3 regions of the Citrobacter sp. KH_055_1 genome follow, and region 1 is predicted to be linked to each of the others. Evidence: riboswitches for the same ligand, from Rfam matches in the RefSeq annotation. Region 1 holds a riboswitch; each other region holds the start of a gene.
The links. A riboswitch is a leader RNA that binds a small molecule or an ion and turns the genes downstream of it on or off. The one in region 1 is predicted to bind thiamine pyrophosphate.
Positions count from the first base shown of each region.

Region 1 (10,214 bases):
CAAACAGCAACGCATTGCCAATCGCCATCAGACAGCAGAACATGATCAGCTTACGCCGATCGCCCCGACTGTCGGATCGTTTCGCCAAACCAAGGCTGACCGCGATCCCTGCGATCGCATTGACGGTGTAAAACAGCCCAACCCAAAATGGCTGTGCCCCCACCTCGCGACTCAGAAACAGGCTCAGCGTGGGTGCCTGTAACGCGCCCGCTACGCCCATCATAAAGGCAACCAGCATAAACGCCGCATACACGCCGTTAAGGCGCCGTCCCATGGTCATAATCCAGAGCATATCTTTCCTTTTAAGCGCAGCGGAAACGAAAAAAGCCAGCAGATAATACCTGCTGGCGCGGCGATTAACACCAATACTCAGTCACACATGATGTCTGCAATTCCCAATTCAGAGGTCAGTCTTGCAACTCCCACTGCATCAGTTCATCGAGCATCTTTAAGCGCTGCGGCGCACTCAGGCAAGCCAACCAGGACAAACGCGCTGTCGAGGTAAAGTACTTTAAATAGAACTGACGCATAGATGACCCCTTCGTTGTCTCATCGCTTCATCGGAATTCATTATTGGCTTAATATGGGGATAATAAAATTGCTGAGTTTTCCGTGGGAGTTCCCCTTTTATGTCTTCTGGTCGTTTGCAACAACAGTTTATCCGCCTGTGGCAATGCTGCGACGGCAAAACGCAAGACACCACGCTGAACGAGTTGGCAGAGTTACTCAGTTGCTCGCGCCGCCATATGCGCACCCTGCTCAACACCATGCAGGAACGCGGCTGGCTAACGTGGGAAGCCGAGGTCGGTCGCGGCAAACGTTCACGCCTGACCTTTCTCTACACCGGGCTGGCGCTCCAGCAGCAGCGGGCGGAAGACCTGCTGGAACAGGATCGCATTGATCAACTGGTGCAACTGGTCGGCGATAAAACAGCCGTGCGACAAATGCTGGTTTCTCATCTGGGCCGCAGCTTTCGCCAGGGGCGGCACATCATGCGCGTCCTTTACTATCGCCCGATGCGCAATCTGCTCCCCGGTACGGCGCTGCGCCGTTCCGAAACCCATATCGCCAGGCAAATCTTCAGCGCCTTAACCCGCGTAAATGAGGAAAATGGGGAACTGGAAGCCGACATTGCCCACCACTGGCAACAAATTTCGCCGCTGCACTGGCGGTTTTTCCTGCGTCCTGGGATCCATTTTCATCATGGTCGCGAGCTGGAAATGGAGGATGTGATCGCCTCACTGAGGCGGATCAACAGCCTGCCGCTGTACTCGCACATTACGCAAATTGCCTCTCCCACGGCCTGGACGCTGGATATCCATCTGGCGCAACCTGATCGCTGGTTGCCGTGGCTACTGGGACAGGTCCCCGCCATGATCCTGCCGCGCGAATGGGAAACGCTGAATAACTTTTCCAGCCACCCAATTGGCACCGGTCCCTATGCGGTCGTCCGCAATACGAGTAACCAGCTAAAAATTCACGCTTTTGATGATTACTTTGGTTACCGGGCGCTGATTGACGAAGTGAACGTGTGGGTGTTACCGGACATCGCCGAAGAGCCCGGCGGCGGACTCACGCTCAAAGGCCCGACGGAAGATGAAAAGGCTATCGAAAGCCGGCTGGAGGAAGGGTGTTATTACATGCTGTTTGATTCCCGCGCCCATCGCGGAGCCAATCAGGAGGTGCGCGAATGGGTAAGCCGCATACTCTCGCCGACGAATTTAATTTTTCAGGCTGACGAGCAGTATCAACGACACTGGTTTCCCGCGTACGGATTACTGCCTCGCTGGCATCATGCCAGGCCAGGACTCGGTGAAAAACCGGCGGGACTGGAAACACTGACGCTCACCTACTATCGCGATCATATCGAGCATCGGGTGATTGCGCAGATCATGAAAACATTGCTGGCGGAGCATCAGGTACAGCTGAATATTCAGGAGATCGACTACGATCAATGGCACGCAGGCGAGACCGTCAGCGATATCTGGCTCAACAGCGCCAACTTTACCTTACCGCTGGACTTCTCGCTGTTCGCCCATTTGTGCGAAGTCCCGCTGCTGCAAAACTGTCTTTCTCTGGACTGGGAAAGCGACGCCGCCCGCTGGCGCACCGGCGAGATGAGCCTCGCAGCATGGTGTCAGCAACTGCTTGCCAGTAAAGCCATTGTACCGCTGATCCATCACTGGCTGATCATTCAGGGGCAGCGCAGTATGCGCGGATTACGCATGAATACGCTTGGCTGGTTTGATTTTAAATCAGCATGGTTTGCACCACCGGATCCTTAACGCCTTGTTCAGTAGGAGTAATCGGTGAAGACAGTTTGAACACGGACAGCGCGGAAAAACCGGAGCGTACACGTAGTACGTGAGGATTTTGAGCACTGCCCAGGTTCAAACTGGCAAACAAGATAGCCTAATGGACAAGGCTCTTGATTGCCGCATAGCAACAAAATCATTACACTAACGCCGTTCTCAACGGGGTGCCAATAAAAAACATACACAACATCATTCATGATGCATCAAGGCGGCAAGCAAACGCAGCCAACGCAGAGGCAGCGTGAAGGATGAAGTGTATGAGGCTGAGAGATACCCGTCGAACCTGATCCGGATAATGCCGGCGAAGGGATTTGAGGCTGTAGCTCAAGTCCTTTGCCACCTAACTCGTCATACTTCAAGCTGTAGATGCGTTGGCTTTCCTCGCTCACCCCAGTCACGTACTACCTGTACGCTCCCGGGGATGCGCTACGTCGCCGCCTTCCTGCAACTCGAATTATTTAGAGTTTTACTTTATGAGGTGCAAAGTGTTTAAAAAATGTCTTCCGCTTTTACTGCTGTGCGCAGCGCCTGCCTTCGCCAAACCCGTTCTGACCGTCTATACCTACGACTCGTTCGCCGCCGACTGGGGCCCCAGCCCAACCATCAAAAAAGCCTTTGAAGCCGACTGCAACTGCGAACTAAAGCTGGTGGCGCTGGAAGATGGCGTCTCGCTGCTTAATCGCCTGCGCATGGAAGGAAAAAACAGTAAAGCCGACGTCGTGCTCGGACTGGATAACAACCTGCTCGACGCGGCAATGCAGACCAAACTGTTTGCCAAAAGCGGCGTGGCGAGCGATGCCATCAACGTCCCTGGCGGCTGGAAAAACGACACCTTTGTACCGTTTGATTACGGTTATTTCGCCTTTGTGTATGACAAAAACAAGCTGAAAAACCCACCGAAGAGCCTGAAAGAACTGGTCGAAAGCGACCAGAAATGGCGCGTAATTTATCAGGACCCACGCACCAGCACGCCGGGTCTGGGACTGCTGCTGTGGATGCAGAAAGTGTACGGCGATAAAGCGCCGGAAGCCTGGCAGAAACTGGCGGCTAAAACCGTCACCGTCACCAAGGGCTGGAGTGAAGCCTACGGTCTGTTCCTGAAAGGTGAAAGCGATCTGGTGCTGAGCTATACCACCTCTCCGGCGTATCACATCATCGAAGAGAAGAAAGATAACTACGCCGCCGCCAATTTTAGCGAGGGACACTATTTGCAGGTGGAGGTCGCCGCACGTACCGCCGCCAGCAAACAACCCGAACTGGCGGAAAAATTCCTGACATTTATGGTTTCTCCGGCGTTCCAGAACGCAATCCCCACCGGCAACTGGATGTATCCGGTAACCCAGGTCACGCTTCCTCCTGGCATTGCACAACTGGAAAAACCGTCCACCGCGCTGGAATTCACCCCACAACAGGTAGCAACTCAACGTCAGACATGGATTAACGCATGGCAACGCGCCGTCAGCCGTTAATTCCCGGCTGGCTGCTCCCAGGGCTTTCGGCCGCTACGTTGATAGTGGCCGTCGCCCTGGCGGCGTTTCTGGCGCTGTGGCTGAACGCCCCTCAGGGAGACTGGCTCACGCTGTGGCAGGACAGCTACCTGTGGCACGTGGTGCGTTTTTCCTTCTGGCAGGCATTTTTATCCGCTGCGTTGTCGGTGATCCCGGCAATCTTCCTCGCCCGGGCGCTTTATCGTCGCCGTTTCCCTGGGCGTATAGCGCTGCTGCGCCTGTGCGCAATGACGCTGATCCTGCCGGTGCTGGTCGCCGTCTTTGGCATCCTTAGCGTCTACGGTCGTCAGGGCTGGCTGGCCTCACTTTGGCAGGCTCTCGGCCTGGAGTGGACGTTTTCACCGTACGGTCTGCAGGGCATTCTGCTGGCACACGTCTTTTTCAACCTGCCGATGGCCAGCCGTTTACTGCTGCAGTCGCTGGAGAATATTCCCGGCGAACAGCGGCAGCTCGCCGCGCAGCTAGGTATGCGCGGCTGGCATTTCTTCCGCTTCGTTGAATGGCCGTGGCTACGCCGCCAGATCCCTCCGGTAGCGGCGCTCATCTTTATGCTGTGCTTCGCCAGTTTTGCTACCGTGCTGTCGCTCGGCGGCGGGCCGCAGGCGACCACCATCGAGCTGGCTATCTATCAGGCGCTGAGCTTCGACTACGATCCCGCCCGCGCCGCCATGCTGGCACTGATCCAGATGATTTGCTGCTTAGGACTGGTGCTGCTCAGCCAGCGCATGAGTCGAGCGATAGCCCCCGGCACCACGCTGGTACAAGGCTGGCGCGATCCCGACGACCGCCTGCACAGCCGAGTGACCGACACCCTGCTGATTATTCTGGCGCTGCTGCTGTTACTCCCGCCGCTGCTGGCGGTGATTGTCGATGGTGTTAACCGTCATATTCTGGACGTTCTCGCGCAGCCTGTATTGTGGCAAGCCCTGTGGACTTCGCTGCGTATTGCGCTGGCGGCAGGCCTGCTGTGCGTCATTCTCACCATGATGCTGTTGTGGAGCAGCCGCGAGCTGCGGGCACGGCAGCAAGTTTTAGCCGGTCAGGCGCTGGAACTGAGCGGCATGCTGATCCTCGCAATGCCGGGCATCGTGCTGGCAACCGGGTTCTTCCTGCTGCTCAATAACAGTATTGGCCTGCCTGACTCTGCCGACGGCATTGTGATTTTTACCAATGCACTAATGGCCATCCCTTATGCGCTGAAAGTGCTGGAAAACCCGATGCGTGACGTAACGGCGCGCTACGGCATGTTGTGCCAGTCTTTAGGCATTGAAGGATGGTCGCGGTTGAAAGTGGTTGAGCTGCGTGCGTTGAAACGCCCGCTGGCGCAAGCCATGGCCTTCGCCTGCGTCCTGTCGATTGGCGATTTTGGCGTGGTAGCCCTGTTTGGCAACGAGGACTTCCGCACGTTACCGTTTTACCTCTATCAGCAGATTGGCTCCTATCGCAGTCAGGATGGTGCAGTCACCGCATTATTGCTGCTGATCCTGTGCTTTACGCTGTTTACTGTTATTGAGAAATTACCGGGTCGACATGTTAAAACTGATTGATATCACATGGCTGTATCACCATTTACCCATGCGCTTTACGCTGTCGGTCGCGCGCGGTGAACAGATCGCCGTGCTGGGACCCAGCGGCGCCGGGAAAAGTACGCTATTAAACCTGATTGCCGGTTTTCTGGCTCCGGCCAGCGGTACAATGATGATAGGCGGTGAGGATCATACCCGCACGCCGCCTTCTCGCCGCCCTGTCTCCATGCTGTTTCAGGAAAACAATCTGTTCAGCCACCTGAGTGTGCAACAGAATATCGCCCTCGGCCTTAACCCTGGGTTGAAACTGAACGCGCAGCAGCAGGAGAAAATGCGCCACATTGCTCAACAAATGGGACTCGACATGTTGCTGGAAAGGCTTCCTGGCGAGCTTTCTGGCGGGCAACGCCAGCGTGTAGCCCTGGCGCGCTGCCTGGTGCGGGAACAGCCCGTGTTGCTGCTTGATGAACCGTTCTCCGCACTCGACCCCGCCCTGCGTCAGGAGATGCTCACACTGGTGGCCGACGTGTGTCGTGAGAAGCAGCTGACGCTGCTGATGGTGTCCCACAGCGTAGAAGACGCCGCGCGCATTGCGCCACGTTCAATCGTAGTCGCCGACGGGCGCATTGCGTGGCAAGGTAAAACAGATGAGCTGTTGAGCGGTCACGCCAGCGCCTCGTCGCTGTTGGGTATTAAAGCATAGTGGCGCAATTTGCGGCCCGTAGGCCGGATTAGCGCCAGCGCCATCCGGCAAAATAAGCCCTAATAGCCCACCACTTTGCGCAGGATATCGATATACACCGGCATCAGCGGATGGCGGATCAGTGCGACCAGCGCCACCACGCCGATCCCGAGAACAAGCGGCGCCAGATACAGCAGTCGACCTCGCGGCAAATAAACGGTTAAGCGATCAACAGCCGCTTTGCCGCTACGCCATAGCCGCCAGCACAGCCATCCCCCGACCCACAGCAATAGTGCGGTCGCCAGCAATAGCCATTTGAAATCGCCGCTCTGTACATCTGAGGGAATATCAATTGCCGCGCCCGCCAGGATACCCGGCAGAAAATAAAACGGCGGCCACAGTACGCAGCCAATGATATTAGGCACAATAAATTTGGCGACAGGCAGATCAAGCATCCCCGCCACCATTGGCACCAGCGGACGCGTCGGACCAACAAAACGACCTACCAGAATAGTAAACATGCTGTGCTGATGAAGCGCATGTTCAGTTTTATCCAGTAACGCCTTGTTCTTTTTCATAAAAGACCAGCGATGCAGCGGCTTTTTAAAACGCCAGCCCAGCCAGAAGGAGATCCAGTCACCCATCAGGCAGCCGACAATGCCCGCAAGCCAGGCATGCCAGAAGTTCAGTTCACCGCTACCAATCAGCGCACCCAGTCCGGCCATCAGCACGGTACCGGGTAAAATTAAGCCCACCAGCGCCAGCGACTCCAGAAAAGCCACCAGCAGTACGGCTATCAAAGAGTATACGGCGGACTGGAGAATAAAATGTTCCAGCAATGCTTGCATAATGTGTCCGTCAGATTTACGAAGCAAGGATTCTGATAACCCTTCTCAACTTCGTCAAGCCATCATTCGTATGAATAGTTTGCGAGATATGACAACTTTTCGGACACATCATTCACTTTTTATTCACAGCCAGCGCGAAACTCGCTCGGGCTGGCGCCGGTACATTTTTTGAAAACGCGGGAGAAATAGAGCTGATCGTCAAACCCGACGTTGCGCCCGACGGTGGCGATCGGCATGCGCGTGGTGCTCAACAGGAGCTTCGCCTGGCTGATTCGCTGATCCTCACGCCAGCTGAGTACGCTGATGCCGAGCTGCTGGCGGAACAGGTGCGACAAACGAGACGGCGACAGGCAGACATGCTGCGCGACGCTGGCAATATCAAAATTGCTGTCCGCCAGGTGATCGCTGATGTACTGACAGGCATCACGCACGCGGTTATCCATGGGGGGATGCAGCGATTCATTAATTGCTTCCATACGTCTGAGCAGCAGTTGTTCCAGCAAATTGATCGCCAACAGCTCAGAGTAACGACCCTCCCGCTGCCCGGCGCTGATTATCTGGCCAAACAGTTCGTTGAAGTGTGGCTGATGCGCTTCATCCGGGCGGAAAAAACCCGTCTGTGCAAAAATCGCCGGCCAGGTAAGCCACTCCTGCCAGTAGGCGCGAGGTCGAAAGTAGACCCACTGGTGGTACCATTCACTGGCATCGGGATGGCGGCCGTAATGGTGAACTTCACCCGGCGGAAACAGCAAAATATCACCCGGTCGGCAAACAAACTGCTTACCTTGATTGTTGATGACCCCTTCCCCGCGAATGGTCAGGTTCAAGATATAGCCCTTCATTCCCAGCGGTCTGTCGATAAAAAAATCCAGGTACCCGTTCGCCTCAATAGGGGTTAATCCCGCCACTAAATGCGCGTTAAACGAGTAGCCCGGCAACAGGGGATCGTTTTGCGGTTCAGCCATAAATTCAATACTCCCGGTGTTCTGATAAGAAACAAATCGTCCATATTATGCAAGATATCGTCACCGTCGCCCCTGTAGACCGTTATGGTTTCAGTGATGGACCATCAACCCCGCATGCGAAAAGCATTTTGTAAAAAACATGTCCTGCGCCAACGATAAAAACGGCTAACAAAAGTGTCTATAACTACGGCAGAAATGTCCACATTGAATATTTGCACAGCGTCACACTTTGTGATGCCACAGCATTTTAGTCCATAAGATTAGCGGATCCTGCCTGACGGTTTTCACCCCCATTATCTACTGTTTATCCATACCCGTATTTTTGGATGGAGTAAGACGATGGCGATTGCAATTGGCCTCGATTTTGGAAGTGATTCAGTACGCGCTTTGGCGGTGGAATGTGCCACCGGCGAGGAGATTGCCACCAGCGTAGAGTGGTACCCACGTTGGCAGGAAGGGCAATATTGCGATGGCCCAAACAACCAGTTTCGCCATCACCCGCGTGACTACATTGAATCCATGGAAGCCGCACTGAAAACGGTCCTCGGCGAACTGAGCGCAGAACAGCGTGCGGCAGTGGTCGGGATTGGCGTTGACAGCACCGGTTCAACCCCTGCGCCTATTGATGCCAACGGCAACGTCCTCGCACTCAGAGAAGAGTTCGCCGAGAACCCGAACGCGATGTTCGTCCTGTGGAAAGACCACACGTCAGTCGAAGAAGCCGAAGAAATCACCCGCCTGTGTCATACGCCGGGCAAGGTCGATTATTCCCGCTATATCGGCGGCATTTATTCCAGTGAATGGTTCTGGGCAAAAATCCTGCACGTTACCCGCCAGGACAACGCAGTCGCGCAGGCTGCCGTGTCCTGGATTGAGCTGTGCGACTGGATCCCCGCCCTGCTCTCTGACACCACGCGCCCACAGGATATTCGTCGCGGACGCTGCAGCGCCGGTCACAAATCCCTGTGGCATGAAAGCTGGGGTGGCCTGCCGCCAGCCAGTTTCTTTGATGAACTCGACCCCCTCATCAACCAACATCTGCAATACCCGATGTTTACCGATACTTTCACCGCAGACCTGCCAGTGGGCACGCTCTGTGCGGAATGGGCACAGCGCCTGGGTCTGCCGGAAAGCGTGGTCATTTCCGGCGGTGCATTCGACTGCCATATGGGCGCTGTCGGCGCGGGCGCACAGCCAAATACGCTGGTGAAAGTCATTGGCACCTCGACCTGCGATATTCTGATTGCCGACAAAGCCAGCGTCGGCGAGCGCGCAGTGAAAGGCATATGCGGCCAGGTTGATGGCAGCGTGGTGCCGCACTTTATTGGCCTGGAAGCCGGTCAATCCGCCTTCGGCGATATCTATGCCTGGTTTAGCCGCGTGCTGAGCTGGCCGCTGGAGCAGCTTGCTGCGCAGCACCCGGAACTCAAAACGCAGATTAAAGCCAGCCAAAAACAGCTGCTGCCTGCGCTAACCGAAGCATGGGCAAAAAATCCGTCTCTGGACCATCTGCCAGTAGTACTCGACTGGTTCAACGGGCGTCGTACACCCAATGCCAACCAACGTCTGAAAGGGGTCATTACCGACCTTAACCTCGCGACCGACGCACCAGCGCTGTTTGGTGGATTGATTGCCGCAACGGCGTTTGGTGCACGCGCCATTATGGAATGCTTTACCGAACAAGGCATCGCAGTGAATAACGTGATGGCGCTCGGCGGCATCGCACGTAAAAACCCGGTCATCATGCAGGCCTGTTGTGACGTCCTTAATCGTCCGCTGCAGATTGTCGCCTCAGACCAGTGCTGCGCGCTTGGTGCGGCAATTTTTGCCGCCGTTGCCGCAAACGTGCATGCCGATATCCCCGCCGCCCAGCAAAAAATGGCGAGTGCCGTGGAAAACACACTGCACCCTCGCCCGGAGCAGGCTCAACGTTTTGAACAACTGTATCGCCGCTACCAGCAGTGGGCGGTAAGCGCCGAACAACAATACCTTCCGACTGCCGCACCGGCGCACAAAGCCCCGGTAGATCTGGCAACCCTGACACATTAAGGACACGACAATGACGATTTTTGATAACTATGAAGTGTGGTTTGTGATTGGTAGCCAGCACCTGTATGGCCCAGAAACCCTGCGTCAGGTAACCCAGCACGCCGAGCACGTTGTTAACGCACTGAATACTGAAGCTAAACTGCCCTGCAAACTGGTGTTAAAACCGCTGGGAACATCGCCTGACGAAATCACGTCTATTTGCCGCGATGCCAACTATGACGATCGTTGTGCGGGCCTGGTGGTCTGGCTGCATACCTTCTCACCGGCCAAAATGTGGATCAACGGCCTGACCATTCTCAACAAACCGCTGATGCAGTTCCA
Region 1 is NZ_CM174473.1:3,967,337-3,977,550, forward strand. It holds gene AC3ITF_RS18680 (sugar efflux transporter) at 1-292, opposite strand, end outside; gene sgrT (glucose uptake inhibitor SgrT) at 408-530, opposite strand; gene sgrR (HTH-type transcriptional regulator SgrR) at 630-2,285, shown strand; TPP riboswitch at 2,466-2,643, shown strand; gene thiB (thiamine ABC transporter substrate binding subunit) at 2,801-3,784, shown strand; gene thiP (thiamine/thiamine pyrophosphate ABC transporter permease ThiP) at 3,760-5,370, shown strand; gene thiQ (thiamine ABC transporter ATP-binding protein ThiQ) at 5,354-6,052, shown strand; gene AC3ITF_RS18710 (DedA family protein) at 6,112-6,879, opposite strand; gene araC (arabinose operon transcriptional regulator AraC) at 6,999-7,844, opposite strand; gene araB (ribulokinase) at 8,184-9,893, shown strand; gene araA (L-arabinose isomerase) at 9,904-10,214, shown strand, end outside.

Region 2 (10,214 bases), 510 kb from region 1:
GGGATCGGCTTGAATAGCGGGTAACGCAGCATTCGGCGTAAACTGCAGTTGAATTTCCCGGCTCTGAGCATCCTGGCTAACCAAATGCAGCGAGTGGGTGATGACTTCATTAAGATCGACCCGCTGCAGCGTCAGGTGCGCGGGCTTCACCAGCTCCAGCAATTCACTCACCACCCGATTTAAGCGATCGGCCTCTTTCGCCATCACCTGCGCCAGTTCATGCGACTCGCCCCCCGCCGGAGTGCGTTCGGCAAAATATTTCGCTAACCCCTTGATGGATGACAGTGGATTACGGATTTCATGCGCGACTCCCGCCGCCAGATGTCCGAGCGCCATCAGCTTTTCTTTACGCTTCATCGCGTCCTGTAGCTCTTTATAAGAACGCTGATAGCGTTGGTACCAGAAAAACGTCAGCACGGTAGCCAGCAGCACCGCCGCCAGAGCAGACAGAACGATCAGCGTATTACGCCACTCTCTGGCCTGAGTCGCGGCCAGGTCGCTGGCATCAAAAGCGATAAAGATGGTTTGCGTAGGCGTATTCGCATGATCGTCATTACCGGAGCAGCGTGCCATACCGTGCCTCCCGGCCCCATACAACGGCTGGAACTGGCGATAAATTTCCAGGGCTGGTATTTGATCATGCCCATCGGGCGATGAGTCGATATTCCGCCAGCGTTCTTGTTCCCCAGGATTTAACTGACGCAGGACATCCGGCGAGTAGAGGGATTTACCAACCATAGAGGAATCACTGTGGGTGATGATCACGCCATGCTCATCGACAACGGCAAACCAGAGTACGCCCGGCTGTACCGCCATTTGCTCCAGCAGCGTTTGTTGCTGCGCATGATGCATACGCATTCCCATGCCCACACGCGTACCGGACTCAAGGGCGCGGATCAGCACGCTTCCCTTTTCCAGTAACGTTTGTCGAGCGGCATCACTTTCCCGGCCGTAGTCCCGAATGGTCATGATGGAAAACCACCCCACCAAAATCAGGATCGCCGCCGGTAATAACCGGCTCAGCCACTTTGCTGCCGTATCCTTATCAAGACGCATACGTTCTCCCTTTCCCGCCGTTCCTTTCTTCATTTCAGGTATACAGCAGAAATCATGCCATCTTTTCACCCTGATAACCCTGTTCTCAGGCACAAACCCTCACAACGGGTGGGTAAAAATGACCCACCGGGCTGTTCTGGCGAGTCATTTTTACTCGCTTACGCCCGGGCGGCAGCCGCGCGATCCCCGCAGCATAAGGACGTCCAGGTTGGCACGGAAGATGCAAAAGAGAAAGTAAGCTAACCAACAGGAGAACGAACGATGAAACGGAATAATAAACTGGCGCTAATGGTCCTCTCGCTGATGGCTCTGGGTTCCACCCCGGCACTGGCGCAACATCACTGGGGCAATGGTGAGGGAATGTGGCAACAGGGTGGTACGCCAATGACCACCGAGCAGCAGGCCGCAGCCCAGAAAATCGCTGATGATTACTACACGCAGACCCGCGCATTGCGCCAGCAGTTGACGTCTAAACGTTATGAGTACAACGCGTTGCTCACCGCCAGCCCGCTGGACAGCGCAAAAATTAATGCCGTCGCAAAAGAGATAGAATCTCTGAATCAGGCGCTTGATGAGCAACGGGTGAAACGGGATGTCGCCATGGCGGAGGCGGGCGTGCCTCGTGGTGCCGGCATGGGTTGCGGTGGCGGCAGTTACCATCGTGGCGGGGGTCATATGGGTATGGGCCACTGGTAAAGAACTTAATGCCTGATGGCGCTACGCTAATCAGGCCTACAGATGGATACCGTAAGCCGGATAAGACGCTTTTGCGTCGCCATCCGGCGTTAAAATGTTTTATCTTTTGGCTGCCAACGACAGAAATCAGAATTCGCGACCAGCAACAGCTGAGATCCCTCAGGCGCTTCCAGCCATGCCACGCTCACGTCGACCGACGAGCGGCTCTGGCGGCGCTCGATATGGTTTATCGCCCATGAATCTAAATCAGGTTTGATCGTCTCGCCTTCACACGTAGTGACCGTGCGTTCGGCGGCATGCCAACGCCCCTGCCGTAATACCACACGCCCCTGGCGCAGCGCATCGCTGGTCTGACGGGTTTGATCGGCACGGTAGCGGTAGAGCGCAATTTGATCGCTGGAAAGCTGCTGCTTTTGTCCATCGACTTCACGCTGCATAAAACTCAGTTCACCCCGATCGTCGAAACGGATGCGAACATGCTCCGGCGGTTGGCTGTATACGTTGAGTTCTATCAGAGAGAGGGTGTCACCCTGCCAGCGGTACTCACTGGTGGTTGTGTCGCCGCTTCGCCACGGACTAAAAACGGAGAGCAGATGCACATCATTGTTGGAATCTTTACGCCAAACGCGTACCGCTCCGTGATCGCCAACATAACCGCTGGCCGTGAACGGAGGAAGCTCAGAGTGGCGACTGCAGGCAGACAGCAACAGAACACCTGAAAGCCAAAGCGTATGACGCCAGATGGACAAAAGGGGCGAAACCGCCCCCTCGTTAAAACTGTTCACTGCCACGCGAATTACTTAACCGCGTCTTTCAGTGCTTTACCAGAAACAAATGCCGGTACGTTAGCTGCGGCGATTTTGATTTCTTGACCGGTCTGCGGGTTGCGGCCAGTACGCTCAGCGCGGTGGTTCACTTTGAAGGTACCGAAACCAACCAGTTGTACAGCATCGCCTTCTTTCAGAGACTCAGTAATAGCAGCCAGAGTGGATTCCAGAGCAGCTTTAGCCTGTGTTTTGGACAGTTCTGCTTTGTCTGCAATTACATCAATCAGTTGAGTCTTGTTCATAAGTTATCCTTACAATGTGTTTATCGCTTGCTAAGCATCGAGTGCGACGGAAATGCCAGAAAAGCACTCTCCTGCATACACGCACCGATAGCCACTTTTCTTCGCCCCCCAAATGTAGACCAGACGGGGGGCGGATGGGAAGCCTTCAGGCACGACAAATCAGGCGTTAAATCACGTTTTGTGGTGTCATTGCTGAAAAATTATACCAATATTGCTCTCGCCAGCCTCGCGCAGGTCTGCACGCAGCCCTTTTATCAGCTCAAGATCGCGTTCTTCGCAATCGGCTAAAAGTCGGAATATTTCCCACTGAATATCCCATTCTTGCTCAACGGCAGGGTTCTCTTTCAGCTCTTCATCGGTCATTTCGCGACCCGCTTGCGTCATTTCCAGCATCGCGACGCTGGTAATCGAAGCCTTACTGACTTCAATCGCGTGTTCCAGCGTTTCACCGCTCAGACGAGAATGCATGACTTCGCTCAGGGCAACACAAGCGTCAATAGCCGGATAAACGCCGTACAGATCGTAGTCATCTGCGGACGGAATAGCCTCTTCAAACTTCTCCAGCTGGCTGTCAAAATTGATTTTCGCATCCTTGACGGTCAGCACTTCCCAGACTAAATCCAGGATTCGGCGGTAAATCTGCCCATCACCAAACTCCGTTTGCTTGCAGAACATGGCGTAGTTTGGGTACATGCGCTCACACAGACAGGCCATAAAGGTGACGTGCTGCCAGCTTTCCAGCTTCTCCAGACGCAGATGAATCGGGTTTTGTAACATGATGAGTTCTCGAATACGGAAATTAGTCGCAGTTTACCCGATATGGGGCGTTTTTGCTGCAAGCCGCGTAAAAGCCGGGCGTTCCGATGCCACCGCATCCGCCCAACGTGTCGGTTCCGGCAGGCGATAGCCGTTCATACAACGCTGCACCCACGCCAGCGCGCTATCCATGCCCACGCGATGTCCGGTAGAGATAAACAGTGGATTACAGCGTGCTTTGCTGCGCCAGACCCACGCCAGCTGCTCGCCTTTATCCAACAGTGGCGCTAGCGCCCCGGGTTCAGCAGATAAGGGTTCAAACTTGCCGCACAGCCGTTTTTTCGCCACGCCAATCGTCGGGATATCCACCAGCAGACCAAAATGGCTGGCAACGCCAAGACGACGCGGGTGGGAAATACCGTGACCATCAACGAACACTAAGTCAGGCTTCTGCGATAATTGTTCCCAGGCAGCCAGCAGCGCAGGATATTCGCGAAAAGAGAGAAAACCGGGGATATACGGCATGGTGGTGGCGATACGCGCCACCTTATATTCAACCAGCTCAAGAGAAGGATACTTCAGTAGCACGATGGCGGCTCGCGTCACCTCTCCGCCCTGCTCAAACCCGACATCTGCCCCAGCGATCAGATCCGGCGGATCGCTTTTAAAGCGATCTTCACGGATCACCGCAGAGGCCAGTTCAAGCTGTTGGGCGCGTAGCGACGCGAGATCCATCGTGACTCCTTAGCGGTGGTACTGCTCAGACAAGCGATGTACCGCCTCCACAAACACCCCGGCATGTTCCGGCGGCACATCCTGGTGGATACCGTGGCCCAGGTTAAAGACGTGGCCTTCCCCTTGACCGAAGCCCGCCAGTATCGTGGCGACTTCTTCTTCGATACGCGGTGCCGGTGCGTAGAGCATGGACGGGTCCATATTGCCCTGTAACGCCACTTTATGACCGACACGACGACGCGCATCGGCAATATCTGTCGTCCAGTCGAGACCCAGCGCATCACATCCAGTTTCCGCCATCGCTTCCAGCCACTGTCCGCCGCCTTTGGTGAACAAGGTGACCGGCACGCGGCGGCCGTCGTTTTCACGCAGCAGACCATCGACAATTTTGTGCATGTAATAGAGAGAGAACTGCTGATAGTCGCGACCGGTCAGCACGCCGCCCCAGGTGTCGAAAATCATCACCGATTGCGCGCCGGCTTTGATCTGCGCATTCAGGTATAGCGTGACGCTTTTCGCCAGCTTATCGAGCAGCAGATGCAGCGACGTTGGATCGGCGTACATCATCTTTTTAATCACGGTGAAGGCTTTGCTGCTGCCGCCTTCCACCATGTAAGTCGCCAGCGTCCACGGACTGCCAGAGAAGCCGATCAGCGGCACGTCGCCCTTCAGCTCGCGGCGAATAGTACGTACCGCGTTCATCACGTAGCCCAGTTCCCCTTCCGGGTCCGGGATCGGCAGCTTATCCACATCGGCCTTACAGGTGATGGGAGAGGTAAAGCGTGGGCCTTCGCCAGCTTCAAAGTACAGCCCAAGTCCCATCGCATCCGGGATGGTCAAAATGTCCGAAAAGAGGATCGCCGCATCAAGTTTATACCTGCGCAGCGGTTGTAGCGTCACTTCGCAGGCCAGCTCGGCGTTTTTGCACAGCGCCATGAAATCGCCCGCTTGCGCACGAGTGGCTTTGTACTCCGGCAAATAGCGGCCCGCCTGGCGCATCATCCATACCGGAGTAACATCAACGGGCTGGCGCAGCAGCGCACGCAGGTAACGATCGTTCTTCAGTTCGGTCATTTTTATCTTCCTTTTAGCGTCAGGCCGTCAGTGTATCATTACTCGTTCTTTACTCGTACTCAACCCGACACATCGCCACAGTATCTTCGATCAGTCGACGTGCGACGGTACCCGGCGGGGGAAGTAGCGGTAAGTCATCGTAGCGATACCAGTTCGCTTCCAGCAGTTCTTTCGGGTCGATGACGATCTCCCCGCTATCATATTCCGCCATAAACGCGGTCATCAAAGACTGCGGAAACGGCCAGGGCTGGGAGGTAACGTAGCGCAGGTTTTTCACCTTAATGCCGCTTTCTTCCATCACTTCTCGCGCTACCGCTTGTTCTAACGTCTCCCCCACTTCAACAAAACCGGCCAGCACGGTATGCACGCCGTTGCGGTGGCGAACATGCTGAGCCAGCAGCAGGGAGTCTTCACGACGGATGGCGACAATAATGCAGGGGGCAATTTGCGGATAATAACGTTCACGGCAGTGGCTACACAGCATTGCCCATTCGGTTTTGCTTGGGTGCATCGGATGGCCACAATAACCGCAGAATTTATGCGAACGGAAAAACTCAGCCAACTGTACGCCGCGTCCGACCAGTTGAAACAGTCCCACATCCTGATCGAGGATCTGGCGCACTGAGCCCATATCGTGGCGACGCTGCTGCTGCACCAGCCAGACGGTTTCACCTTCCCACTCGCCTATCGGCAACCCGCGCTGACCCAGCAGATCAAAACCAGCCGCGTCACCATGTGGCAGCTCTCCGTGAGGCAACCACAATTTTTGTTCATGACTGACGATCCACCAGCCGCTGTCTAATTTTTCAATAATACGATCCATATCTCTTGCGCAACCTTTGCTTCACAGGCATGTTGTTTACATTATTTTTACATTTATCGGTGAGCCGTTTTTCAACACCACCTTGCGGAGTCAATCATGCTAAACCAGCTGGAAAGCCTGACGGAACACGTCGGAGGAAGTAATAAACTGGTTGATCGCTGGCTACATGTACGTAAGCACCTGCTCGTGGCTTACTACAATCTGGTTGGCATTAAGCCTGGCAAAGAATCGTACATGCGGCTCAATGAAAAAGCGCTGGATGATTTTTGTCAGAGCCTGGTCGACTACCTCTCCACCGGACACTTCAGTATTTATGAACGTATTCTGCATAAATTGGAAGGGAACGGGCAGCTTTTAAAAGCCACAAAAATTTGGCCTCTTCTGGAAGCCAATACACAACAGATTATGGACGACTATGATTCCAGTCTGGAAAACGCCATTGACCACGATAATTTCCTTGAATTTCAACAGGCATTGTCGGATATCGGCGAGGCGCTGGAGGCCCGGTTTATGCTGGAAGATAAGTTGATTATGCTGGTGCTTGATGCGGTACACGACAGCGCAATGATCAAACGCCCTGCTTGAGATTTGCGCGAGTAACAGGTAGTTTACAACCATTCCTCCTCGCCAGAGGGGGAATTATCTTGTCGGAGTGCTTATTTTCCACATCAGCATGAGTGGAAAAGGCTGAGACCGTTAATTCGGGATCCGCGGAACCTGATCAGGCTAATACCTGCGAAGGGAACAAGAGTAAATCTACAGTTGTATCGCCCATGGGCGATCTTCCCTCTTGCTTCATCCGTCGTCTGACAAGCCATATCCTTACTTTTTGGAATGAGCTATGTCTGCCACTACTAAACCATCCCGCCGCGAACAGCGCGCCCAGGCCCAACACTTTATCGACACCCTGGAAGGGACCGCCTTTCCTAACTCAAAACGCATCTATATTGCTGGTTCACAGCCAGATATCCGTATTCCTATGCGTGAAATCCAGCTCAGCCCGACGCTCATTGGCGGCAGTAAAGATACCCCGCAGTACGAAGAGAACGAAGCCGTGCCGGTATATGACACCTCTGGCCCGTATGGCGATCCTGATGTGGCGATTAACGTCCAGCAGGGTCTGGCAAAACTGCGCCAGCCGTGGATATCCGCACGTAATGACAGCGAAGAGCTGGACGACCGTAGCTCCGCCTACACCAAAGAGCGCCTGGCCGATGATGGCCTGGACGAGCTGCGTTTCAACGGCTTGCTGACGCCTAAGCGCGCCAAAACCGGCCGCTGCGTGACCCAGTTGCACTACGCGCGCCAGGGCATCGTCACTCCGGAGATGGAGTTTATCGCTATCCGCGAAAATATGGGCCGCGAGCGCATTCGCAGTGAAGTGCTGCGCCACCAGCATCCAGGCATGAGCTTTGGCGCCAGCCTGCCGGAAAATATCACGGCGGAATTCGTGCGTGATGAAGTCGCTGCCGGGCGCGCCATCATCCCCGCCAACATCAACCACCCGGAATCAGAGCCGATGATCATCGGACGTAATTTCCTGGTGAAGGTCAATGCCAACATCGGTAACTCAGCGGTCACTTCCTCCATCGAAGAAGAAGTGGAAAAGCTGGTGTGGTCCACGCGCTGGGGGGCGGATACGGTGATGGACCTGTCCACCGGTCGCTATATTCACGAAACCCGCGAATGGATCCTGCGAAACAGCCCGGTGCCGATCGGCACCGTACCGATCTACCAGGCACTGGAGAAGGTCAACGGGATCGCCGAAGATCTCACCTGGGAAGCGTTCCGCGATACGCTGCTGGAGCAGGCCGAACAGGGTGTCGACTATTTCACTATCCACGCGGGTGTGCTGCTGCGCTATGTGCCGATGACCGCTAAACGCCTGACCGGAATTGTCTCGCGCGGCGGTTCCATCATGGCGAAATGGTGCCTCTCCCATCACAAAGAAAACTTCCTGTTCGAGCACTTCCGCGAAATCTGTGAAATCTGTGCCGCCTATGACGTTTCCCTGTCATTGGGCGACGGCCTGCGTCCGGGTTCCATTCAAGATGCCAACGACGAAGCGCAGTTCTCTGAGCTGCATACGCTGGGCGAGCTGACCAAAATTGCCTGGGAATATGACGTGCAGGTGATGATTGAAGGCCCTGGCCACGTACCGATGCAGATGATTAAGCGCAACATGACCGAAGAGCTGGAACACTGCCATGAAGCGCCGTTCTACACTTTAGGGCCATTAACGACCGATATTGCGCCGGGCTATGACCACTTCACCTCCGGTATTGGTGCGGCAATGATTGGCTGGTTTGGCTGCGCGATGCTGTGCTACGTCACGCCAAAAGAGCACCTCGGCCTGCCGAACAAAGAAGACGTGAAGCAGGGGTTGATTACCTACAAGATTGCCGCGCATGCCGCCGATTTAGCTAAAGGGCATCCGGGTGCGCAGATCCGCGATAACGCCATGTCAAAAGCGCGCTTCGAATTCCGCTGGGAAGACCAGTTTAATCTGGCGCTCGACCCGTTCACCGCCCGCGCCTACCACGATGAAACCCTGCCACAGGAGTCCGGCAAAGTCGCTCACTTCTGCTCAATGTGCGGGCCGAAATTCTGCTCGATGAAAATCAGCCAGGAAGTGCGCGACTACGCTGCCGCACAAACCATCGAAGTGGGGATGGCGGGTATGTCGGAGAACTTCCGCGCCAAAGGCGGTGAAATCTACCTGAAAAAGGAGGAAGCCTGATGTATCAGCCTGAATTCCCAACGGTACCTTTCCGCCTCGGGCTGTACCCGGTGGTCGACAGCATTGCGTGGATTGAACGCCTGCTTGATGCAGGCGTACGTACTATCCAGCTGCGAATCAAAGATAAACGCGACGAAGAGGTCGAAGCCGACGTGATTGCCGCTATTGAACTGGGGCGTCGCTACGATGCCCGTCTGTTTATCAATGACTACTGGCGACTGGCGATTAAACACCATGCTTACGGGGTACATCTGGGCCAGGAAGATCTTGAAACCACCGACCTAAAGGCGATTCAGGCCGCAAGGTTACGTCTTGGGGTATCCACCCACGATGATATGGAGATTGACGTGGCGCTGGCCGCGCGCCCTTCTTACATCGCACTGGGTCACGTCTTCCCGACACAAACCAAGCCGATGCCATCTGCCCCACAGGGATTGGTACAACTCGCCACGCATATCGAACGACTGGCTGACTACCCTACTGTCGCCATTGGCGGTATCAGCCTTGAGCGGGCACCGGCTGTGCTGGCGACCGGGGTGGGCAGCATTGCGGTAGTCAGCGCCATCACGCAGGCCGCTGACTGGCGAGGTGCCACGTCACAGCTGCTTTCAATTGCAGGAGCAGGCGATGAATGATCGCGATTTTATGCGCTATAGCCGCCAGATTTTACTCGGTGATATTGCGATAGAGGGCCAGCAGACACTGCTCAACAGCCACGTGCTGATTGTTGGCTTGGGCGGATTAGGCTCCCCTGCCGCGCTGTATCTGGCGGGTGCGGGAGTAGGCACATTGACGCTAGTGGACGACGACGACGTGCATCTGAGTAATCTTCAGCGCCAGATCCTGTTCACGACTGATGATATCGCCCGGTCAAAATCCCAGATGGCCCAACAGAGACTGACACGGCTCAACCCGGATATCGAACTGGTCGCGCTACAGCAGCGCCTGAAAGGCGATGCGCTCAGGCACGCGGTGGCGCGCGCTGACGTGGTGCTCGACTGCACCGACAATATGGCGACGCGTCAGGCGATCAATACCGCCTGCGTCGCCCTGAATACACAACTTATCACTGCCAGCGCTGTTGGCTTTGGAGGCCAATTGATGGTGCTGACGCCGCCGTGGGAACAGGGCTGCTACCGCTGTCTGTGGCCGGATGACATCGAGCCCGAACGCAACTGCCGTACCGCAGGCATTGTCGGTCCGGTCGTTGGCATCATGGGTACCCTGCAGGCGCTGGAAGCCATCAAACTTCTCAGCGGTATTGA
Region 2 is NZ_CM174473.1:4,472,344-4,482,557, forward strand. It holds gene zraS (two-component system sensor histidine kinase ZraS) at 1-1,056, opposite strand, end outside; gene zraP (zinc resistance sensor/chaperone ZraP) at 1,318-1,752, shown strand; gene AC3ITF_RS21000 (DUF1481 domain-containing protein) at 1,842-2,537, opposite strand; gene hupA (nucleoid-associated protein HU-alpha) at 2,549-2,821, opposite strand; gene AC3ITF_RS21010 (YjaG family protein) at 3,008-3,598, opposite strand; gene nfi (deoxyribonuclease V) at 3,632-4,312, opposite strand; gene hemE (uroporphyrinogen decarboxylase) at 4,322-5,386, opposite strand; gene nudC (NAD(+) diphosphatase) at 5,436-6,209, opposite strand; gene rsd (sigma D regulator) at 6,306-6,794, shown strand; TPP riboswitch at 6,848-6,970, shown strand; gene thiC (phosphomethylpyrimidine synthase ThiC) at 7,051-8,949, shown strand; gene thiE (thiamine phosphate synthase) at 8,949-9,584, shown strand; gene AC3ITF_RS21045 (HesA/MoeB/ThiF family protein) at 9,577-10,214, shown strand, end outside.
Region 2: it holds a riboswitch for thiamine pyrophosphate, as region 1 does, so the genes downstream of both, thiC (phosphomethylpyrimidine synthase ThiC) here and thiB (thiamine ABC transporter substrate binding subunit) in region 1, are expected to answer to the same signal.

Region 3 (10,214 bases), 2.2 Mb from region 1:
AAACTACAGCAAAGCTGTCGTTCATGATGTTCGTGGAGTGGTTTATCTGGGGCGCCTGGTTTGTACCGCTTTGGCTGTGGCTGAGTAAAAGCGGATTCAGCGCCGGAGAAATTGGCTGGTCCTACGCCTGTACCGCCATTGCCGCAATCCTGTCACCGATTTTTGTCGGTTCGCTCACCGACCGCTTTTTCTCCGCGCAAAAAGTCCTGGCGGTGTTAATGTTCGTCGGCGCCATTCTGATGTACTTCGCCGCGCAGCAGACCACCTTCGGCGGCTTCTTCCCGCTATTGTTGGCGTATTCACTGACCTATATGCCCACCATTGCGCTGACCAACAGTATTGCCTTTGCCAACGTCCCGGACGTCGAGCGTGACTTCCCACGCATCCGCGTGATGGGCACCATTGGCTGGATTGCCTCCGGTTTAGCCTGCGGATTCTTACCGCAAATGCTGGGCTACAGCGATATCTCCCCCACCAATATCCCATTGCTGATCACCGCCGGGAGCTCCGCGCTGCTGGGTGTCTTCGCCTTCTTCTTGCCGGATACGCCGCCAAAAAGTACCGGCAAGATGGATATCAAAGTCATGCTGGGGCTGGATGCACTGATCCTGCTGCGTGATAAGAACTTCCTTGTCTTTTTCTTCTGTTCGTTCCTGTTTGCGATGCCGCTGGCGTTTTACTACATCTTCGCCAATGGTTACCTGACCGAAGTCGGAATGAAAAATGCCACCGGCTGGATGACGCTGGGTCAGTTCTCGGAAATCTTCTTTATGCTGGCGCTGCCGTTCTTTACTAAGCGCTTTGGCATTAAAAAGGTATTATTGCTTGGTCTTATTACTGCAGCGATCCGCTATGGCTTTTTCGTCTACGGCGGCGCGGAAGAATATTTCACCTACGCACTGCTGTTTCTCGGCATTCTGCTGCACGGCGTCAGTTACGATTTCTACTATGTTACGGCCTATATCTACGTGGATAAAAAAGCGCCTGTGCATATGCGTACCGCCGCACAGGGGTTGATCACCCTCTGCTGTCAGGGATTCGGTAGTCTGCTGGGCTATCGCCTGGGCGGGGTGATGATGGAAAAAATGTTTGCGTATAAAGAACCGGTTAACGGTCTCACCTTTAACTGGGCGGGCATGTGGGGATTTGGCGCAGTCATGATTGCCGTCATTGCCGTACTGTTTATGATTTTCTTTCGCGAGTCTGACAAAGAAATCACCGCAATTAACGTGAACGACCGCGATCTGGCATTGAAAAAAGGGGAAGTAAAATGAAAGCAGAGCGTATTCTCGGTGCTCTTTATGGGCAAGCGTTAGGGGATGCGATGGGCATGCCGTCAGAGCTATGGCCCAGAACCCGCGTGAAAGCACACTTTGGCTGGATCGACCGCTTTTTGCCCGGCCCCGCGGAAAATAACGCCGCCTGCTATTTTAACCAGGCGGAGTTCACTGATGACACAGCCATGGCGCTGTGCCTGGCAGATGCTCTGCTGGAATGCGACGGGAAAATTGTCCCCGACGTCATTGGCCGAAATATCCTGGCCTGGGCGGAAGATTTCGATGCCTTCAATAAAAACGTGCTGGGCCCCACCTCGAAGATTGCCCTTAAGGCCATCCGCGACGGAAAACCCGTTACTGAGCTGGAAAACAACGGTGTCACCAACGGTGCGGCCATGCGCGTTTCACCGTTAGGCTGCCTGCTACCCGCACACGATCTTGATGCCTTCATTGATGATGTGGCGCTGGCGTCCAGCCCGACGCATAAATCGGATCTGGCGGTGGCCGGGGCCGTGGTTATCGCGTGGGCAGTGTCGCGCGCGATCGACGGCGAACAATGGTGCGATATTGTCGATGCGCTTCCCGCCATTGCCCACCACGCCCAGCAAAAACGGATCACCACCTTTAGCGCATCGCTCGCGGCGCGCCTCGAACTGGCACTAAAAATCGTCCGCGATGCTAACGGTATCGAGTCTGCCAGTGAGCAGCTGTATCAGGTGGTGGGAGCTGGCACTAGCACCATTGAATCCGTGCCCTGCGCTATCGCCATGGTGGAACTGGCACACACCGACCCTAAGCGCTGCGCTATTTTGTGTGCGAATCTTGGCGGTGACACCGACACCATCGGTGCCATGGCGACGGCAATTTGCGGCGCACTGCACGGCGTCGGCGCGATTGCCCCTGTGTTGAAACAGGAACTGGATGCGGTCAATCAGTTGGACTTTACCCGCTACGCCAGCGGATTAATGCGCCTGCGTGAGCAACGGGAGGCGCGATGAGCACCACGCGTTTGCAGGCACTTATCCCGCAATTGCACACCCAGCGCCCGGTGACGGTAGTCGGTGCAGCGGTGATCGATGTGATTGCCGATGCGTATGCCCTGCCCTGGCGCGGTTGTGACATCGAGCTTAAACAACAAGGCGTTAATGTTGGCGGCTGTGCGCTCAACATCGCCGTCGCGCTTAAGCGTTTAGGTATCGACGCCAGCAATGCCTTGCCGCTAGGTCAAGGCGTGTGGGCAGATATCATCCGCAACCGGATGGCAAAAGAGGGTTTACACAGTCTGATTGACCATGCCGAAGGTGATAATGGCTGGTGTCTGGCGCTAGTTGAGCCAGACGGTGAACGCACCTTTATGTCCTTCAGCGGCGTCGAAAATCAGTGGAACGCCGACTGGCTTGCGCAGTTGACGATCCCGCGCCACAGCCTGGTGTATCTTTCCGGCTATCAGCTGGCTTCGCCGTGCGGCGAGCTGCTGGTGCAGTGGCTGGAGAGTCTGGATGAGGTGACGCCATTTATCGATTTTGGGCCACGCATCGGCGACATCTCCGATACCTTAATGGCGCGAATACTGGCCTGTCACCCGCTGGTGTCACTGAATCGGCAGGAAGCAGACATTGCCGCAGAACGGTTCAGGTTAAGCGTGGATGTCGAGGGTTTTGGCGCTGAGTGGGTGAAGCGCTTTGCCACGCCGGTAGTAGTTCGCCACGATAAAGACGGCGCATGGTATTTTAGTGAAACGACATCCGGCTGCGTGCCTGCATTTCCAACGACTGTGGTTGACACCATTGGCGCTGGCGACAGTCACGCAGGCGGCATGCTGGCCGGGTTGGCATCTGGCTGGTCGCTGTCCGATGCCGTGTTGCTTGGCAACGCGGTGGGATCGTGGGTGGTCGGGCATCGCGGCGGCGATTGCGCCCCCTCGCGCGGCGCGTTACTCCTCGCACACAAAGACGTATAGGTCGCTGCGGCAGTAACTGATGCTGTATTCAATGGGCCGGTGCTGCTGGTCAAGCGCGACCTGCTTAATCACCAACACCGGCACTTTGCTGTCCATCTGAATGTGCGACTGGAACTCCGCATCCGGCATGCGGGCGCTGACGCGGGATCGCGTGCGCTGCGGGAAAATATGCTGGCTGCGAAAATAGTCGTACAGCGAGACGCCGATGGCATCCACATCATGAATAAGATGCGCAGGGACCCAGGACTCTTCAATGGATACGGCGTCTTCATCCACATAGCGAATACGCTTAAGCAGAAAAACGTCACTGCCGGCGGTAATCGCCAGCTGCTGCGCCACCTCTTCCGGACACGGCACCACGCGTTTATTGACCCACAGCGTATCTGGTTTTTTTCCGCGTAACACCACCTGCTGAGAAAAGCCGCGCGCTTCTTTTAGCGAATACTCAAAGATATTGTTGATCTGCGTTCCGTAACCACGGGCGCGGGTCACTACCCCTTCTTCCTCCAGCGCCTGCATCGCTTTACGCACCGTAATGCGCGAAACGCCGGTCAGCTGGCTGAGATCGCGCTCACCAGGCAGAATATTGCCATGCTCGAGGATGCCGCTGCGGACAGCGTTCTTCACCGTTTGGGCGAATTTAAGATACAGCGGCGTGTTATCCGCCGCCGAAATGCGTTCATTCAGTTGCGCGATAAGCTGGGTATGCGCTTGTTCCATTTATCTTTTTCCTGACCGCTGAATCTTCAGCCAGTATACGCATTTATCCCTGTTACCACCACGCGTGGAAATGGTGTACCGGACCTATCCCCTCGCCCACTTCCAGGGAATCTGCCTGGGCCAGTGCCGCCGAGAGCCATATTTTGGCCTCCTGCACCGTATCGGCCCAGTTTGCATGACGCGGGCGTAGCGCAGCCAGCGCTGCCGACAGCGTACAACCGGTGCCATGGGTGTTTTTGGTCTTCACTCTTGGCGCGGTAAAGCGCTGCTCGCCCTCGCGAGTAAACAGCCAGTCAGGGCTTTGCGCGTCATCCAGATGACCGCCCTTCATCAGCACCGCCTCGCAGCCCAATGCCCGCAGAGCACGCCCCTGCGCCAGCATTTCCTGCTCCGTTTGGGCATGGCTTGTTTCGAGCAATGCGGCGGCCTCCGGCAGATTCGGGGTAATGATCGACACCTGCGGCAGCAGGCGAGTACGCAGTGTTTCTACCGCAGAGGAGGACAGCAGCGGATCGCCGCTTTTCGCCAACATCACTGTATCAAGCACCACATTTCGTACCTGAAAGCGGCGTAAACGCTCGGCGACCGCTTCCACAATATCCGTTTCTGCCAGCATACCGATTTTGGTGGTATCTATGCGTACATCGCTGAACACGGAGTCCAGTTGCGCGGCAACAAAATCAGGTTCGATCCGATAAACCGACTGCACACCGCGCGTATTTTGCGCCACCAGAGCCGTGATGACCGAGCAGCCATAGGCCCCGAGCGCAGAGAATGTTTTTAAATCCGCCTGAATACCTGCACCACCGCTGGGATCGGTTCCGGCAATTGTTAATGCGTTAATCCGTTTCATGCCAGCTCCTGCGCGTTCAGGTTATATAAAGCATCAAGGAATACAGGAATAAAGCTTCCTGGCCCTGTCGAGTGCTCAGTGGCGAATTCACCGGCCTGTTTCATCCAGCTACAGGCAGACGCGACGTTACTCAGCCGATCCCCCTGCAACGCACAGCTGGCAGCCACCACCGCCGACAGCGCACATCCGGTGCCAACGACACGCGTCATCAATGGATCGCCACCGCGAATACTCACGGTACGCTGGCCATCGGTAACGTAATCCACCTCCCCGGTTACCACTACGATGGAGGCGACCCGGCATGCCAGCGCCTGTGCCGCCGGCAGCGCAGCGGCTGCTGTGTCGGTGGTATCTACACCGCGCCCACCTCCGCGCATTCCCGCTAGCGCGAGTATTTCAGAGGCGTTACCGCGAATGGCAGCAGGCTGGAGCGAGAGCAAATCCAGGCAAAAACGACGGCGAAACTCCAGTGCCCCAACGGCAACGGGATCGAGCGTCCAGGGCGTATTCGCCCGCTGCGCCTGCTCGACCGCCGCACGCATAGCAATGGCGCGGCTCTCGGTCAGCGTACCGACATTAATCAGTACTGCATGGGCAACAGCCGCAAACTGGCTGGCTTCTTCGGGTTCAATCACCATCGCAGGTGACGCGCCCAATGCCAGAAGCGTATTGGCGGTAAAATTCTGCACGACCTCATTGGTCATACAATGCGTGAGCGGAGAAAGGGTTCTAAATTGCTGTAAGGCGTGGGCCGCGAGTGCGCGGCTGTGCAGGTCAGGCTGCATGGTTCAGCTCCTGCCCGCGTGAAAGAAGGGACACGAGCAGTGTCAGACTTCCCTACGCTGGCATTATCCAGATCAGGTGGTACGGGTATTTCTCAGCCTTCACAAGGAAGGGCACCCCGAGTCATTGTTACTTGTAAAACAATAAGTTATACATAAAGTATGTATCAAGATAGTGTAACCGGGTGTATAGAGCAGGTGCAAGGAGTTTCAATCAATTTCACAATTCATGCGCTCAATTTCTCTCCGATGAAGAAGAGACAATTAATATAGCTGCAATAAATAAAAGTCTGATAACGAAATTAGCTAATAAAATGAAGGTGACAATATTTAAATTTTTATTTTTCCATAATTACATTTTAACAACTCAGCCAATAGATTTTTAAAATAATTAAAAATGGGTTGAAAAGATTTGTTAACTCATTTTGAAGCCATCCCCCTTTATAACGACACTCATTCCTCTTTTCGGACAAGCCAATCGTTAGCTTTCTATTTAATTTAGGTGGGTAAATCACCTATTCAAAGATAACTTATCTACATGTAAACATTAAATAAAAAATACACACCCTAAAGCCATAGCCCCGGATGCTTTTTTGTGATCTCTGTTGTCATCTAAATCCTTGGCCTATCAGATAGTTATTTCACTTCACTAAAAAAGATTATGATTTAAAGATTAATCTGTATTGATTTATACCGATAACCGCGGTTAGGCTTTATATCAATCAAACACATTGATGTTTCATATGGATAAAAAGGTTTTTGTCTATACCTCTTAAGGTTAACATTAACATGACAAAAGGAGTGATTGTTTCCGCAATCGTTTCTTTATGCCTTGTAGCTCCAGGTGTATTTATCAGGTGATGTATAACATCGTCATTTCAAAAATGGCGGGTTAGTGTAATAATAATTAATTATAGGCTTGGAAATGAAGTATAATAAAATAATGATGATAGCTATCGTAGCAGGCGCTTTTTCACTTTCCGGTTGTAATCTGGAAAAACAATATCTTGATGATTGTGAAGCTAACGGCATTGATCGTACCGCGTGCTTTGAGCAATATCATGCTGATAATCGCGCCAACGCCGATCGTTATCAGACTTACACGGAGAATAGCCGTAAACTGGACGCGAAAAAACATTCTCATCATAACTAAGGTTTATCATGAAAACTAAATTAGCCCTGATTGCTCTTGTATGCTCTTTCGCCATTATGCCTGCCCATGCAATTAATGCACACTATCGCGCTCAATTAGAGCGTTCTGGTTGCACACAAGTTAGTGATGGTGATGGGACTTGTGATATTCACAAAACCAAAGCGCAAAATGCGAAGGCTAAATCAGGCTCTAACGCATTTACTGCTGATGCCGATCACGTACTAAATCAACCAATTTCTACCAGTGCTGAATATCTCCTTGCTAAAGGATGGAAACCTAATAACGGTTTATGGAAGAAACAAGGTTATGTACTCTCTCTTAAAGTTGAAGCCGATACAGTCGTAAAAGCCCAACTTTCCAAGGGGTAAACAATCATAAGGCGACTTCGGTCGCCTTTATTGATTGAAGATAGTAAAGATGCTGACATCTTGCGATGTCGTCCTGTGACTGCATCACAACAAACTGATGTAAATTGCAGAGCAGCAGCGGTATTGCTAAATTGCGGTTCAACGTTGCCGCCTGCTCGTACTTCATTTACACTTTTTACGAAATAACTGGAGTTCTCACAAAATAGTGCTTGTCAGATATCCTGTAAGCCCGGAATGATACACGACCGTTGTTGACGACCCGAATGAGTAGAGAGGATGGGTATGAAGAATAAAATGTTGCTGGGTGCACTGCTGCTCGTAACCAGCACCGTCTGGGCAGCGCCTGCCGCCATCGCAGCCCCTAAAGGCATCGATAAATATGAGCTGAGCGGCTTTATTGCTGACTTTACCCATTTCAAACCCGGTGACAAGGTTCCGCCCCTGTACCTCACCGAAGAATACACCATTAAGCAGTGGAACCTGCGTAACCTACCCGCACCGACGGCAGGCACCCACTGGACCTACATGGGTGGCGCGTATGTGCTGGTCAATGATGCCGATGGCAAGATCATCAAAGCCTACGACGGCGAGATTTTTTATCACCGTTAAAAAGCAAACCTCCCTCTTGCAAGAGGGAGGATAATATTATTACACTTTAATAAATTTTATTGGTCGGTATTTAATCATAGTTAATTCTGACATAAGCTGTTGCATTCAATTTTCCAGTTCGTATTTTCGCAACATCATAAACATAATACTTTGCAGTTACAGGAATTGTATACTGCTGCAGTAACTGCTCACCTTTTTTTATCTTTTTGATGATGGTCACATCAGGACTGTTCGATATAGAATTACCTGTTCGCAATAAGTGAATCCTGTTAGCAGTACCACTGCTTAACTCAAAACCGACACCATTATCCATCTTATCCTTTAAGATAAAATCACTGCCATCTAAAAGATCGTCACTGGACAAATAAACGGAAATACCACGCGTTGAATTATTTCCAATAGCATTATCACAATGAAGTGCTATTTGTGTACTTCCAGATAAGCTATTTACTGTTCCAACAGAGCGTAATTCAGCCCTTTGGACATCCGGTAGCACTAAAGGTGCTGTCACTATGGGAAGGCAAGTACTGTTTTTTGGAACAAAATTGAACGTAATATTTTCCTGAAAAGTCGCACCGCTCAGTTTGTTCACGCGATCAGATAGGCAGTTAAAAAAATCGCCAGAAAATAAACACATGAAAAAACTTAATACTACATTACTCGCATTTTTATCTGTAGAAGCAGTAACAGCCGAAGGTACTGTGATCGTTCCACCAATTACAGATGAATTCACCTGCGCGGTTGATTTTGTTAAATTTACCAAATAGCTCACTCTGGATGTGTTTTTTGTTTTTCCAAGTACCTCCTGTCCCGGAGTAAGCGTAACTGATACCTTAAACTTTATTGCACCATCATAAAAACCTATGACTTTATCATTAAGAGAAGATACATAATAAATTGTATCCTTATCATTATCACAGGATATTCCCGTAGGTTCCATCGTAAATGTTCTGCTGTAGATATCGGAAGCATTTTCTTCAAAATTAAAAATTTGAGTATGGGTTGTATACGAACCTTTATTAGAACATCCGGCATAAGCAAGATTAAAAAGTGATAAAAACATGCTCAGTATAATAATTAATTTTAATTTATACATCATAAACCTCACCGACAAATATAAACTTTACTTTCATCAATCGTTTTGCCGAAAGCGATTGAGCATGAAAGTCCCTGTTGTTTATCGACCGCCACTTTTATCTCCGATGGCACTTCATTGGTACGAATAAATAGCTGGCTCCCCTGACCTACCACACCAATATTGTGTCCGTGATTGTCTTCAACTTCATAACCAAACGTCAGCGGTGAGCCATCAGGACGTAGTGCCCGGATGTACCAGGGTTTGCGTTGGTCAGTATCAAACCTTGCTAGCACTACCGCTCCGCGATACGGAGCGGCGCTGCGACGATTTCCTTGTAGGTCGGTTTCACTGTTGGTATTGGAGACATCCAGCATCAGGTGGTTTTCACGATATGGCGTCAAGCCATCGTAAACGACCACGCCATTACGGTTGGTGGTACAGTATTTCTGCCCATTTACATACGCCCCTTCCAGACCCGGCGCGTGCATCACGGCAAACGTTTCCGATAGTCGGTTGGCTAAATTCACGCCCCCAGACCAGGCCACCAGCCCCCCGGAAATACTGCCGCCAGTTTGTGTATATTTAGACGACTGACTGTAGCTGCCGTTCAGTGTCGCAACTGGCGCATTCCACGTCAGATTACCGCCCGCCGTTGTCTCGCTGTCCTGTCGTTGATGGCTGAGGTTGACGCCATAGTTAAACTGATCGCGACTGCCTGCGGTGCCGGAAAGTCCGGTATTATTGGAGGCAAAACCATCATCATCAAAGGTGGTCGAGTTCGATACATATAGATGCCGGCGCGGAGCGCTAATATCATCTCCCCAATCGAATGGAATGGAGATAAAGACGTTAAAACGCTTATCTTCGTGATGATCCTCGTTGTAAGTCTGACTGGCTGAAAAAGTATAGCTAATCCGTTGCCAGCTATTAGAATAACTCAACTGATAATCTTTACTGTTGCCGCTACGCCCCCAGTAATCGCGCCACAGCGTACTGAGCGAAAACGAGCCCCAACCTTGCGGCAAAGACTGGCTGACGTTAGCCGAAAAACTGTTCTTACGACCAAAATCATTCTGATAATAGTCCGCGATGTCGTACACATCATTTTCATCACGATGATAACTGTTTTGATTATTTGCCCAAACGTGATCGTTAAAAGTGCGATAGTCTTTGGAAGAATAGCGATACGCCGCCAGACCAAAACGCGTGGCGGTTTGCGTCAAATATTTATTATAAGCAATCTGGTAGCTCTGCCCGTCAAACACATCACCGCTATCCTGCTTGCTGTGGGACTGGGTTGCATCAACGGAAATTGCTCCAATACGCGTATTCCAGCCCGTACCCAACGTAAACGCATTGTAGTTATCCGCCAGCATAGTACCGCCGTACAGCGTTAACAGATTATTCAGCCCAT
Region 3 is NZ_CM174473.1:1,719,634-1,729,847, reverse strand. It holds gene AC3ITF_RS08005 (nucleoside permease) at 1-1,274, shown strand, start outside; gene AC3ITF_RS08000 (ADP-ribosylglycohydrolase family protein) at 1,271-2,275, shown strand; gene AC3ITF_RS07995 (PfkB family carbohydrate kinase) at 2,272-3,237, shown strand; gene AC3ITF_RS07990 (GntR family transcriptional regulator) at 3,211-3,957, opposite strand; gene thiD (bifunctional hydroxymethylpyrimidine kinase/phosphomethylpyrimidine kinase) at 4,010-4,810, opposite strand; gene thiM (hydroxyethylthiazole kinase) at 4,807-5,595, opposite strand; TPP riboswitch at 5,628-5,724, opposite strand; gene AC3ITF_RS07975 (hypothetical protein) at 6,536-6,745, shown strand; partial or broken gene AC3ITF_RS07970 (hypothetical protein) at 6,754-6,924, shown strand; gene AC3ITF_RS07965 (RcnB family protein) at 7,390-7,722, shown strand; gene AC3ITF_RS07960 (fimbrial protein) at 7,793-8,821, opposite strand; gene AC3ITF_RS07955 (fimbrial biogenesis outer membrane usher protein) at 8,827-10,214, opposite strand, start outside.
Region 3: it holds a riboswitch for thiamine pyrophosphate, as region 1 does, so the genes downstream of both, thiM (hydroxyethylthiazole kinase) here and thiB (thiamine ABC transporter substrate binding subunit) in region 1, are expected to answer to the same signal.